2 linked regions of the Sphaerotilus microaerophilus genome follow. The protein of the gene in region 2 interacts with the protein of the main gene of each other region in a pairwise test. Links are inferred from orthologs where the notes say so. Each region holds a gene or a part of one and is shown on either strand. Other genes may lie near its edges. The genes, in order: NGK70_RS10345 and glnL.

Region 1 (6,658 bases), 3.4 Mb from region 2 along the record:
CGCACGCGCGCAGCAGGCCGCCCGCCAGAAGGTGGCTGTGCCAGCGTCGCGCACGGCCAGCGAAGTTCAGATCGCCCACATCGACCCCCACAACGGCACGATCGCCCTGATGAGCAGTGGCGACGACCGCGACGAGGCTTGGTGGATGCGTGCCGGCATCATCGCCTTGCTGCTGGTGCTGGCCGCCGGGCTCGTCGGCATCGACCAATGGCACACCCACGAGCAGATCCAGGCTGCGGCCGAGATCGACACGGCGCTGCTGGGCGACGACCTGCCGCCCGCCGCTTACGTGGACCCCGGGTTCACCGAGTTCGTGACCTCGACTCCGGTGGCCGACGGCAGTGGGGCTGCCCAGTGAACCTTGCGCGCCGGACCTTCCGACTGCGTCCGATCCTGCAAGGGATCTGCCTGGGCTTGGCCTTGTCGGCCGCCGGCTGGGTTCATGCCGCCGCGGGAGGGCCAGCATGGGCTGAACTGACGCCCGCCGAGCGGTTGGCCCTGCACCCGCTGCAATCGCAGTGGCAGTCGATCGACGCGACGCGCAAGCAAAAGTGGCGCGAGGTCGCTGCGCGTCTGCCGAACCTGCCCAGGGATCAGCAGATCCGCATGCAGGCACGCATGGCGGAGTGGGTCAGCATGACGCCAGCCCAGCGCAATACCGCCCGACTGCACTTCGAGACCACGCGCCAGGTGCCCATGTCCGAGCGCCAGGCGCTGTGGGACGCCTACCAAGCCCTACCGGAAGCCCAACGCAAGGCGCTCGCCGACAAGGCCAGTCAGCGCGCGGTGGCCAGTGCGGTGGCACCGGTCGCTGCTGCCCCGTCTGCCACGGGGTTTGATCGCACCCAGGCCAAATCCAATGTGATCGCCGCCGCCAAGCCGCGCGAGGCGCTGCCCCGCTCGATCGGCCCGGGCACGGTGCAGGCGAGCGTGGGGGCCAGCACACGGCCCCTGACTCAACGCCCCGCTCCACCAAGGCATCAGCAGGCCGGAATGCCGAAGATCGCCGCCACAGGCGACTTCGTGAACAGCGCGACGCTGCTACCCCAGCGAGGCCCACAGGGAGCCGCCGCGGAACAGATCGTTGCGCCGCAGTGAGTTCGACAGCCAGCGCCGACAGTGGCGCAGAGGACCACGCACAGGTGAGCACGGTTGCTCCTGGCTTCTGGCGCCGCTTGGCCGCCATGCTGTACGAGGGCGTGGTTCTCTTCGGCGTGATCTCGGTGGCCGGCTTCCTGTACTCCAGCCTCACCCAGCAGCGGCATGCACTCGATGGTCGGGCCGGCCTGCAGGCCGTCCTCTTCGTGATCCTGGGTCTTTACTTCGTGTGGTTCTGGTCGCGCGGCGGGCAGACCGTGGCGATGAAGACCTGGCATCTTCGCTTGGTCGACGCACACGGCGCCCCGGTGACACAGCGCCGCGCCGTGGCACGCTACTTGAGCAGCTGGCTCTGGTTCCTGCCTGGGCTGGGCTTGGGCGCACTGGCGGGGTGGCATTCCGGCACCGCCCTGAGCCTCGCGGCTCTGGCCTGGGGGCTGGCCTATGCCACCCTCTCGCATGTCCTGCCCGGGCGCCAGACACCGCATGACCTGCTCTGCGGCACCCGCCTGATCGTCTCGAAGCCGGCATCGAAGCGCTGAAGGCCAAGCGGTGAAGGCCGCGACGCCTGTGGCTGGCACAATCTTGCCGGTGATGACCAATCCCCACAAAGGCCGAACCGGCCTGGATCGCATCCTGCACGCCGCCGGCTATTCCGCCCAGGGACTGCGAACCGCCTACCGCACCGAGAGCGCCTTCCGCCAGGAGGTCTGGCTCGCTGCAATCCTGCTGCCGCTGGCCTTCTGGGTCGGGCGCAGCCCGATCGAGATCATCCTGCTGGTCGGCAGCGTGCTGCTGCTGATGATCGTCGAGCTGCTCAACTCGGCCATTGAAGCCACGGTCGACCGCATCTCCTTCGACCTGCACGAACTGGCCAAGCGCGCCAAGGACTACGGTAGTGCGGCGGTCGCGCTGGCCCTGGCACTCTGTGCCCTGGTCTGGCTGCCCCTGCTCTGGAACCGGCTGCAAGGAGCCTGATTCATGTTCGCCCAACGACCCGCCCTGTGCGTCTACTGTGGTTCACGCCACGGCCAGCACCCCGCGTATACGCAGGCCGCGCGCGAGCTGGGCCGGCGCATCGGCGAAGTGGGCTGGAGCCTCGTCTACGGCGGTGGCTGCGTTGGCCTGATGGGGGAGGTGGCGGATGCCGCCCTGGCCGCGGGCGCCCCGGTGCTCGGCGTCATCCCGGACTCGCTGGTACGCCGCGAGGTGAGCCACACCGGTCTGACCGAACTCCAGGTGGTCGAGACGATGCACCAGCGCAAGCAGGCCATGGCCGAGGCGGCCGATGCCTTCGTGGCGCTGCCGGGTGGCATCGGCACTTTCGAGGAGCTGTATGAGGTCTGGTCCTGGCAGCACCTCGGCTACCACCGCAAGCCAGTGGCGCTGCTCGATGTGGAGGGCTACTACGAGCCGCTGCTCACCTTCATGAAGCACACCGAGGCGCAGGGCTTCGTGAGTACCGAACAGGCCCGCGGCCTGCAGGTGCATCGCAGCGTCGACGCGCTGTTCAAGGCCCTGGGGGATCTGCAGTCGCCAGCCCCGGGGGACTTCAGCCGCATCTGATGGACGCCGCCCCAGCCGAGCCCCCAGGCAATGCGGGGCGACCCACGCCGGGACGTGACAAGGGCCAGCGTTGCCGCCGGCCCTTGACTCAGGACGCTACGCCGCGTGCACCCTCAAGGGGGCTGCGGCGCGGATTGCCCTCCGGATCAGACCATCAGACTGCTTGATCGTTGGTTTCGCCGGTACGGATGCGGATGACCTGCTCCACCGGCGTCACGAAGATCTTGCCGTCGCCGATCTTGCCGGTCTTGGCCGCCTTGACGATGGCCTCGACGCAGCGGTCCACGTCCTCGGTCTTCACCACGACTTCGAGCTTGACCTTGGGCAGGAAGTCCACCACGTACTCCGCACCCCGGTACAGCTCGGTGTGGCCCTTCTGGCGGCCGAAGCCCTTCACTTCGGTCACCGTCAGGCCGGTAACGCCCACGTCTGCCAGCGCTTCACGCACTTCCTCAAGCTTGAACGGTTTGATGACGGCGGTGATTTGTTTCATGGTGGTGATGCTCCAGGCGGTTTTCAGCTCAATTTAACCGAATTCGGCGATCCGGGCCGCGGCGCAGCCGCAACGGGGGCGGATCACTTCAAGGCTTTGTAGCGCACGCGCTTCGGGCGCGCACCTTCCTCGCCCAGGCGTTTCTTCTTGTCTTCCTCGTACTCGTGGAAGTTGCCGTTGTAGAAGAACCATTGCGAGTCACCCTCGCAGGCCAGGATGTGCGTGCAGATGCGGTCCAGGAACCAGCGGTCGTGGCTGATGACCATCGCCGAGCCGGCGAACTCCAGCAGCGCCTCTTCCAGCGCGCGCAGGGTTTCGACGTCCAGATCGTTGGACGGCTCGTCAAGCATCAGCACGTTGCCGCCCAGGGCCAGCGTCTTGGCCAGGTGCAGGCGGCCGCGCTCACCCCCGGAGAGGTTGCCCACCAGCTTCTGCTGGTCGTTGCCCTTGAAGTTGAAGCGGCCCAGGTAGGCGCGCGAGGGCATCACGAAGGGGCCTACGACGATGTTGTCCAGCCCGCCCGAGACGTCTTCCCACACCGTCTTGTCACCCGCCAGCGAGTCGCGGCTCTGGTCGACGAAGGTCGGCTTGGCCGTCTTGCCGATCACCACCTCGCCCGCATCGGGCTGCTCGGCGCCCTGGATCATGCGGAACAGCGTGGACTTGCCCGCGCCGTTCGGCCCAATGATGCCGACGATCGCACCCGGGGGCACCTTGAAGCTCAGGTTGTCGATCAGCACGCGGTCGCCGAAGCTCTTGGAGACGCCCTTGAACTCGATCACCTCGTTGCCCAGGCGCTCGGCCACCGGGATGAAGATCTCGTTGGTCTCGTTGCGGCGCTGGTAGTCGACGTCGCTCAACTCTTCGAAGCGGGCCAGGCGCGCCTTGCTCTTGGCCTGGCGGCCCTTGGCGTTGGAGCGCACCCACTTGAGCTCCTCCTTCATCGCCTTGATGCGCGCATCTTCCTTCTTCTGCTCGACCTCCAGGCGGCGCTCCTTCTGGTCCAGCCAGTCGGAGTAGTTGCCCTTGTAGGGATGGCCGAAGCCGCGGTCGAGTTCCAGGATCCACTCGGCGGCGTTGTCCAGGAAGTAGCGATCGTGGGTGATCGCCACCACGGTGCCACCAAAGCGCTGCAGGAACTGCTCCAACCACTCCACCGACTCGGCGTCCAAGTGGTTGGTCGGCTCATCGAGCAGCAGCATGTCCGGCTTGCTCAGCAGCAGGCGGCACAGCGCGACACGGCGCTTTTCACCGCCGGAGAGCACCCCGATCACCGCATCCCAGGGCGGCAGGCGCAGCGCATCGGCGGCCAGCTCCAGCTGCAGGTCGGTGTTCTCGGAACCCGCCGCGGCGATGATCGCCTCCAGCTCGGCCTGCTCGGCGGCCAGTGCGTCGAAGTCGGCATCTTCTTCGGCGTAGGCGGCATAGACCTCATCCAGCCGTTTCTTGGCGGCCAGCACGCCGCCGATGCCCTGCTCCACCGCCTCACGCACAGTCTGCTCGGGCTGGAGCTGCGGCTCCTGCGGGAGGTAACCGATTTTCAGGCCCGGCATCGGGTAGGCCTCGCCCTCGATGTCCTTGTCCAGGCCAGCCATGATCTTGAGCAGCGTGGACTTGCCCGAGCCGTTCAGGCCGAGCACGCCGATCTTGGCGCCGGGGAAGAAGGACAGCGAGATGTCCTTCAGGATCTGCCGCTTCGGCGGCACGATCTTGCCGACGCGGTTCATGGTGAAGACGTATTGAGCCATGGAGCAGATGGTACCGGGTGAGAACGCGCGCCCAGCCAACCGAACCGACTCGGTCGCCAGGCAGCAGCAATAAGCGGAAGCAGACAGGCGCGGAGGACTGGAAACCCGCGCACCCAGGCACCTATTGTCGCCGCTAGGTGAATCCCCTGCCCTTCAGGACACCCCGAAGCCGCCGATATCTGCGCCGCACAGTTCGGTGCCGTGTCAAGTGTGCGCCGCATCCACCCCCTTGATCGAAGGATCGGCCAAACCGGCACTCCATAGCATCACCACAGACAGAGCCCCACTGCCGACACGGTGCAGGGGCGCATGCACAGGTTTCATTTTTTCGTTTCAAGACCGCACCACGCAGGTGAGCCCCTGCGCAGGGCGGCCGCCGCAGGCGGCCCGGCGGACCACGGAGGCTCCGGCAATCGAATGCCGTTGGAGAACACACATGGCGCACCGTACCACCCGCACCCTCCTCGCCCTGGCCGCCGCAGCGATTGCCGCAGGTTGCTCGCAACTGCCGCTGAAGGACATCAGCAAGGAAGAACACCAGCAGCGGGTGCACAGCGACCGGACCCGCGTGCAGCAGGACGTCCCGCCACTGGGCACCGAGCTCAGCCTGGACGAGGCCATCGCCCGCGCCCTGAAGTTCAACCTGGACCGCCGGGCCCGCCAGATGGAAGAGGCGCTGGCCCTGCAGCAGTGGGATGCCGCCGGCTACGACGCCCTGCCCAAGCTGGTTGCGGCCGCCGGCTACAACGCGCGTGACCGCGACCGCGTCTCCCGCAGCACCGACTCGGTCACCGGTGCCCCCTCGCTGGCCAACCCCTCGATCTCCCAGTCACGCGAGCACACCCTCGTGTCGCTGGACATGAGCTGGAGCCTGCTCGACTTCGGCCTGGCCTACTACAACCAGCAGCAGGCGGGCGACCGCGTGCTGGCCGCTGCCGAGCGCCGCCGCAAGGCCACCCACCTGCTGGTGCAGGACGTGCGCGTCGCCTACTGGCGCGCCGCCTCCGCCCAGCGCCTGCGCGGCGAAGTCCAGCAGGCCATCGCCCTGGCCAACGAGGCCATGGTCGATGCCCGCAAGGCCGAGGACGAGAAGCTGCGCTCGCCACTCGATTCGCTGCGCTACCAGCGCCAGCTGACCGAGAACATGCGCCTGCTCGAGTCCATCGAGAGCGAGCTGGCCACCGCCCGCTTCGAACTGGCCGCGCTGATGAACGCGCCGGTCATCCAGCAACTCAGCTACAGCAGCGACCCCAGCCTGGGCTCGCTGGACCTGCTGTCCACCTCCGCCGAGGCCATGGAAGAGCAGGCCCTGGCCCAGAACGCCGACCTGCGTGAGCACGCCTACCAGCGCCGCATCGCCGCCACCGAGGCCCGCAAAGTGCTGGTGCGCCAGTTCCCCAGCCTCAGCATCAATTTCGGCGCCCGCTACGACACCGACCGCTACCTGGTCGAGAAGAACTGGGCCGAGGCCGGCGTGCAGACCTCCTTCAACTTCTTCAACCTGCTGGCCCTGCCCGCCCAGCAGCGCGCCGCCGAGGCCGGCATCGCCCTGGCCGACCAGCGCCGCCTCGCAGCCCACGTCGCCGTCGTGACCCAGGTGCACGTCGCCCGCGAGCAGCTCGCCTCGTCGCGCAAACAGCTGGAGCGCGCCAACGCCCTCTGGGTCCTCGACGAAAAGATCATGCAGCAGATGCTGCGCCGCGAGCAGGCCCAGGCCGGCTCCAAGCTCGAACGCGTCGCCGCCCAGACCACC
Region 2 (4,113 bases):
GGGCCGGCGCGTCGTTGTGCAGCAGGTTGCGCGAGGCGATGGTCAGTTCATGCACCCGCTGGGCCAGGTTGGCACACAGGCGCAGCGCCAGCGCGGGGTGGGTGGCGAGGTGGGGTCGCAGCCGCTCCATCGGCAGCTCGGCAATCACCACGTCGGACAGGGCCTGGGCCTCCATCGCGTAGGGCTGGTCCAGCCAGGCAGCGGTCACGTCCAGCCAGGCCGGCCCGGTGACGCTGCGCTCGGTGCGCAGGCCGCCATCGGCCGCGCGCGAGCCCAGCACCACGTCGCCCGACATCAGCAGCACCAGCGAGCGTGCCGGCACATGGCAGTCGAGCACAGCGTCGCCAGCAGCGATGCTGTGCCGTTCGGCCAGCCGCACCAGCAGGGAGAACTCGGAGGCGCTCAGCGCAGGCCCGCCCAGCACCTGCTGCCACGGCGCCGGATCGGCAGGGGATGGCGGTGCCGCCGCCAGACGACGGCGCGGGCGGGGCGGTGTGCAGGCACGGGAAGCGGTGCCTGCAGCCATGACATCCAAGGTCTCCACGGCAGCGCAGGAAAGTAGGGCAGGTCAGCAAAAGTGCTGCTGCACTGTCTCCCAAGTCGCCGGCCCGACGGTTGAGGCATGTCAAGGCTCGCCCCGCCGATGGGCGCTGTTGCACGCAGGATCTGCGCCAACTCACACCGGGGCCCAGACATACCCCGGCCTCCATCGCCCTGGCGCTCAATCCAGCCCGAGTTCCTGGATCTTGCGCGTGATGGTGTTGCGGCCGATGCCCAGCTTGTGGGCTGCCTCGATGCGACGGCCCTTGGTGAGCGCCAGCGCCGTGAGGATCAGCCGGGCCTCGAACTGGCGCGTCAGGTGCTCCCACACATCCGGCTGGTTCTGCTCCAGCAGGCTGCGCGCCTCACGCTCCAGGTCCGGCAGCCAGGTGCCGCCAGCCAGGGCCTGCAGGTCTGCGGGCGCGGCATCCGCATGGCCATTGGCATTGGCATGGACACGGCCGTCGACAACACCCCCGGCCGGTGCGGCAGGTGCAGGCACCCCGGGCGCCGCGGCCGGTGGGGGCAGGGGCGTGCCGGAGCCCAGGACGTCCGGCGGCAGGTCCTTGCGGTCGATCACCTGGGCTGGCGCCATCACCGTCAGCCAGTGGCAGAGGTTCTCCAGCTGGCGCACGTTGCCGGGGAAGTCGAACTGCACGATCTGCTGCAGGGCGGCCTCGGAGATGCGCTTGGGCTCGCCGCCCAGCTCCTTGGCGCTGCGCTGCAGGAAGTGGCGCGCCAGTCCCGGGATGTCCTCGCGCCGCTCGCGCAGCGGCGGCAGGCGCAGGCGGATCACGTTCAGGCGGTGGAAGAGGTCCTCGCGGAACACCCCGTCGCGCACCCGATCCTCCAGGTTCTGGTGCGTCGCGGCGATCACGCGCACGTTGGCCTTCAGCGGCTGGTGGCCGCCCACGCGATAGAACTGCCCGTCGCTGAGCACGCGCAGCAGGCGCGTCTGCAGGTCGAAGGGCATGTCGCCAATCTCGTCGAGGAAGAGCGTGCCGCCCTCGGCCTGCTCGAAGCGCCCGCGCCGCGTGGCCTGCGCGCCGGTGAAGGCGCCGCGCTCGTGGCCGAACAGTTCGCTCTCCAGCAGGTCCTTCGGGATCGCCGCGGTGTTGATGGCGACGAAGGGCCCCTTGTTGCCCAGGTCGCCGCGCGGGCTGTGGCGGTGCAGCGCACGCGCCACCAGCTCCTTGCCGGAGCCGGACTCGCCGGTGATCAGCACCGTGACGTTGCTCTGGCTGAGCCGGCCGATGGCACGGAACACGTCCTGCATGGCCGGCGCCTGGCCCAGCATCTCCGGCACCTCGGTGGCCTGCTCGTCCACGCTCTCCTCTCGCAGGCTCTCCTCGACCGCGCGGCGGATCAACTCCACCGCCTTGGGCAGGTCGAAGGGCTTGGGCAGGTACTCGAAGGCACCGCCCTGGAAGGCCGACACGGCGCTGTCGAGGTCAGAGTAGGCGGTCATGATGATGACCGGCAATCCTGGGTGACGCTCCTTGACCTTGCTCAGCAGGTCGATGCCGGAGCCCCCCGGCATGCGGATGTCGCTCACCAGCACCTGCGGCACGTCATCGTCGAGCGCCGCCAGCACGTCACGCGGGTTGGTGAAGCTGCGCACCGGCAGGCCTTCGCGGCCAAGCGCCTTTTCGAGCACGAATCGGATGGATTGGTCGTCGTCGACGACCCAGATGGGTTTCATGCTTCGCCCGTGGTGTGCAGAAGGGATCGCTGCACGGCGCCAGGCCTGGAGCAGCTCGGCTACGGCAGCGGGATCTGTATCTTGAACAGCGTGCGCCCGGGTTCGCTCTCGCACTCGATCAGGCCCTGATGCTGCTGGATGAAGTCCTGCGCCAGCGTCAGCCCAAGGCCCGAGCCCCCCTCCCGCCCGGACACCAGGGGGAAGAAGATGCGATCACGGATCTCGGGCGGCACGCCGGGTCCGTTGTCCTCGATATGCAATTCCAGTGCCAGCCGGTAGCGCTGCCGGCCGATGGTGACCTGCCGTGCCGCCCGGGTGCGCAGCACGATGCGCGCATCGCCTGCCTGGCGCCGCTCGGCCAGCGCCAGCGCCGCGTTGTGGGTGATGTTGAGCACCGCCTGGATGAGCTGCTCACGGTCGCCACGGAACTCGGGCAACGAGGCGTCGTAGTCGCGCACGATCGTCAGGCCCCTGGAGAACTCGGCCAGCACCAGCGAGCGCACCCGCTCCAGCACCTCGTGGATGTTGACGTCGGCCACCATGTGCGGGCGCCGGTGCGGCGCCAGCAGCCGGTCCACCAGTGCCTGCAGGCGATCCGCCTCGTGGATGATGACCTGCGTGTACTCGGTGAGCGTGGCGTCGGCCAAGTCCATTTCCAGCAGCTGGGCCGCGCCGCGGATGCCCCCCAGCGGGTTCTTGATCTCGTGCGCCAGGTTGCGGATCAGCTCCTTGGTCACACGCACCTGGTCGAGCGTGCGGGTCTCGCGGTCCTGGCGGGCCTGCTGCTCGATCTCGACCAGCTCCAGCAGGATGGTCTCGCCGTGGTCGACCTGCGTGACGATGACGTGCACCGGCAGCGGCTCGGCATGTGGCGCGGTGGGCCGGCGCAGCAGGGCCTCCAGCCGCACGGTGCTGTACTGGTTGGCCACCACGGCCTGGTAGTTGGTCACCAGCGCGGAGGCATCGACGAACCAGTCGAACAGCCGGCCGCGCCGCAGCAGGGCGCGGCGGGGCAGGCCCAGCGCCGCCTCGAAGGCGGCATTCACGAACAGGCAGCAGCCATCCGCGGCACGCAGCACGGCCACCATCGTCGCCAGGTGATCGAAGGCCTCGTAGCGCCCGCTCTCGCCACGACCCGCACTGGCCGGCCGCAAGCCGCTCATGGGGCAGGCAGCTTGGCCAGCTCGCGCCGGATCGCCGCCACATCGGCCTCCTTGCGCGCCACGGCGGCCTTGAGCTCGGCCACACGCTCCTGGTAGCGCGCGAAGTTGCGCTCGTCGCCCCGGCGCTCCGCCTCGCCCTGGACGAGGTCCTTGTGCAGCTGCGCCAGGCGCTCTTCTTCTTTGCGCAGCTCGGCTTCCAGGATGCGGCGCGCGTCGCTGTCGCGGGCGCGCTGCTCGGCCGGATCGATGCGGTTCTCGGGCCGCCCGGGCGCTGCCGATGCCACGCCACCGGCAGCCGTCGGCGCACGCCGCGGTGGCGACTGCACCACCGTCACCGGCGCGCCGGAGAGGGTCTTGCAGCCACGCTCCATGGCCTCCTTGGGACTGATCTGGTCGGTGTAGAGGTTGCCGGGGCAGCGGTAGACCTCGCGGCCCTGGGCCACCGCCTGCCCCGCAGCAGACAGCAACATCAGGCCCGCCAGCAGCGGCGTCGCATTTCGAATGAGCATGAACCAGTATCGCGCAAAGGCCCCGAACGGTAGACAAGCCGGACCGCCAAGCCTGGCAAGCGGCCCGGCACCATGCAAAAGACGGCCCGCAGGCCGTCCTTTTTTCTGGATGGTGCGAGGGTGGCAGGCCCAGGCCCGCCACCGGCACACCTCACAGTGCGTAGTACATGTCGAACTCGATCGGGTGGGTCGTCATGCG

The links.
Region 1: the proteins of glnL (region 2) and NGK70_RS10345 interact in binary tests that used the Escherichia coli proteins (3 or more experiments, as listed by UniProt). The link is inferred for Sphaerotilus microaerophilus from one-to-one orthologs.

The regions. Positions count from the first base shown.
Region 1 is NZ_AP025730.1:2,379,902-2,386,559, reverse strand. The notes cover bases 1,489-4,223. They hold NGK70_RS10345 (P-II family nitrogen regulator), read right to left. Parts: upstream 3,158-4,223; coding sequence 2,819-3,157; downstream 1,489-2,818. Other genes in these bases: ettA (energy-dependent translational throttle protein EttA), read right to left, coding at 3,241-4,223; NGK70_RS10350 (LOG family protein), read left to right, coding at 2,080-2,664; NGK70_RS10355 (diacylglycerol kinase), read left to right, coding at 1,693-2,076; NGK70_RS10360 (RDD family protein), read left to right, coding at 1,489-1,640. In the rest of the region: NGK70_RS10370 (DUF3619 family protein), read left to right, coding at 1-358; NGK70_RS10365 (DUF3106 domain-containing protein), read left to right, coding at 355-1,098; more of NGK70_RS10360, read left to right, coding at 1,143-1,488; more of ettA, read right to left, coding at 4,224-4,905; NGK70_RS10335 (TolC family protein), read left to right, coding at 5,342-6,658. UniProt on the Escherichia coli protein: P-II indirectly controls the transcription of the glutamine synthetase gene (glnA). P-II prevents NR-II-catalyzed conversion of NR-I to NR-I-phosphate, the transcriptional activator of GlnA. When P-II is uridylylated to P-II-UMP, these events are reversed.
Region 2 is NZ_AP025730.1:5,802,781-5,806,893, forward strand. The notes cover bases 1,317-4,113. They hold glnL (nitrogen regulation protein NR(II)), read right to left. Parts: upstream 3,331-4,113; coding sequence 2,302-3,330; downstream 1,317-2,301. Other genes in these bases: ntrC (nitrogen regulation protein NR(I)), read right to left, coding at 1,317-2,242; NGK70_RS25185 (hypothetical protein), read right to left, coding at 3,402-3,914; glnA (type I glutamate--ammonia ligase), read right to left, coding at 4,066-4,113. Outside these bases: NGK70_RS25170 (Crp/Fnr family transcriptional regulator), read right to left, coding at 1-526; more of ntrC, read right to left, coding at 722-1,316.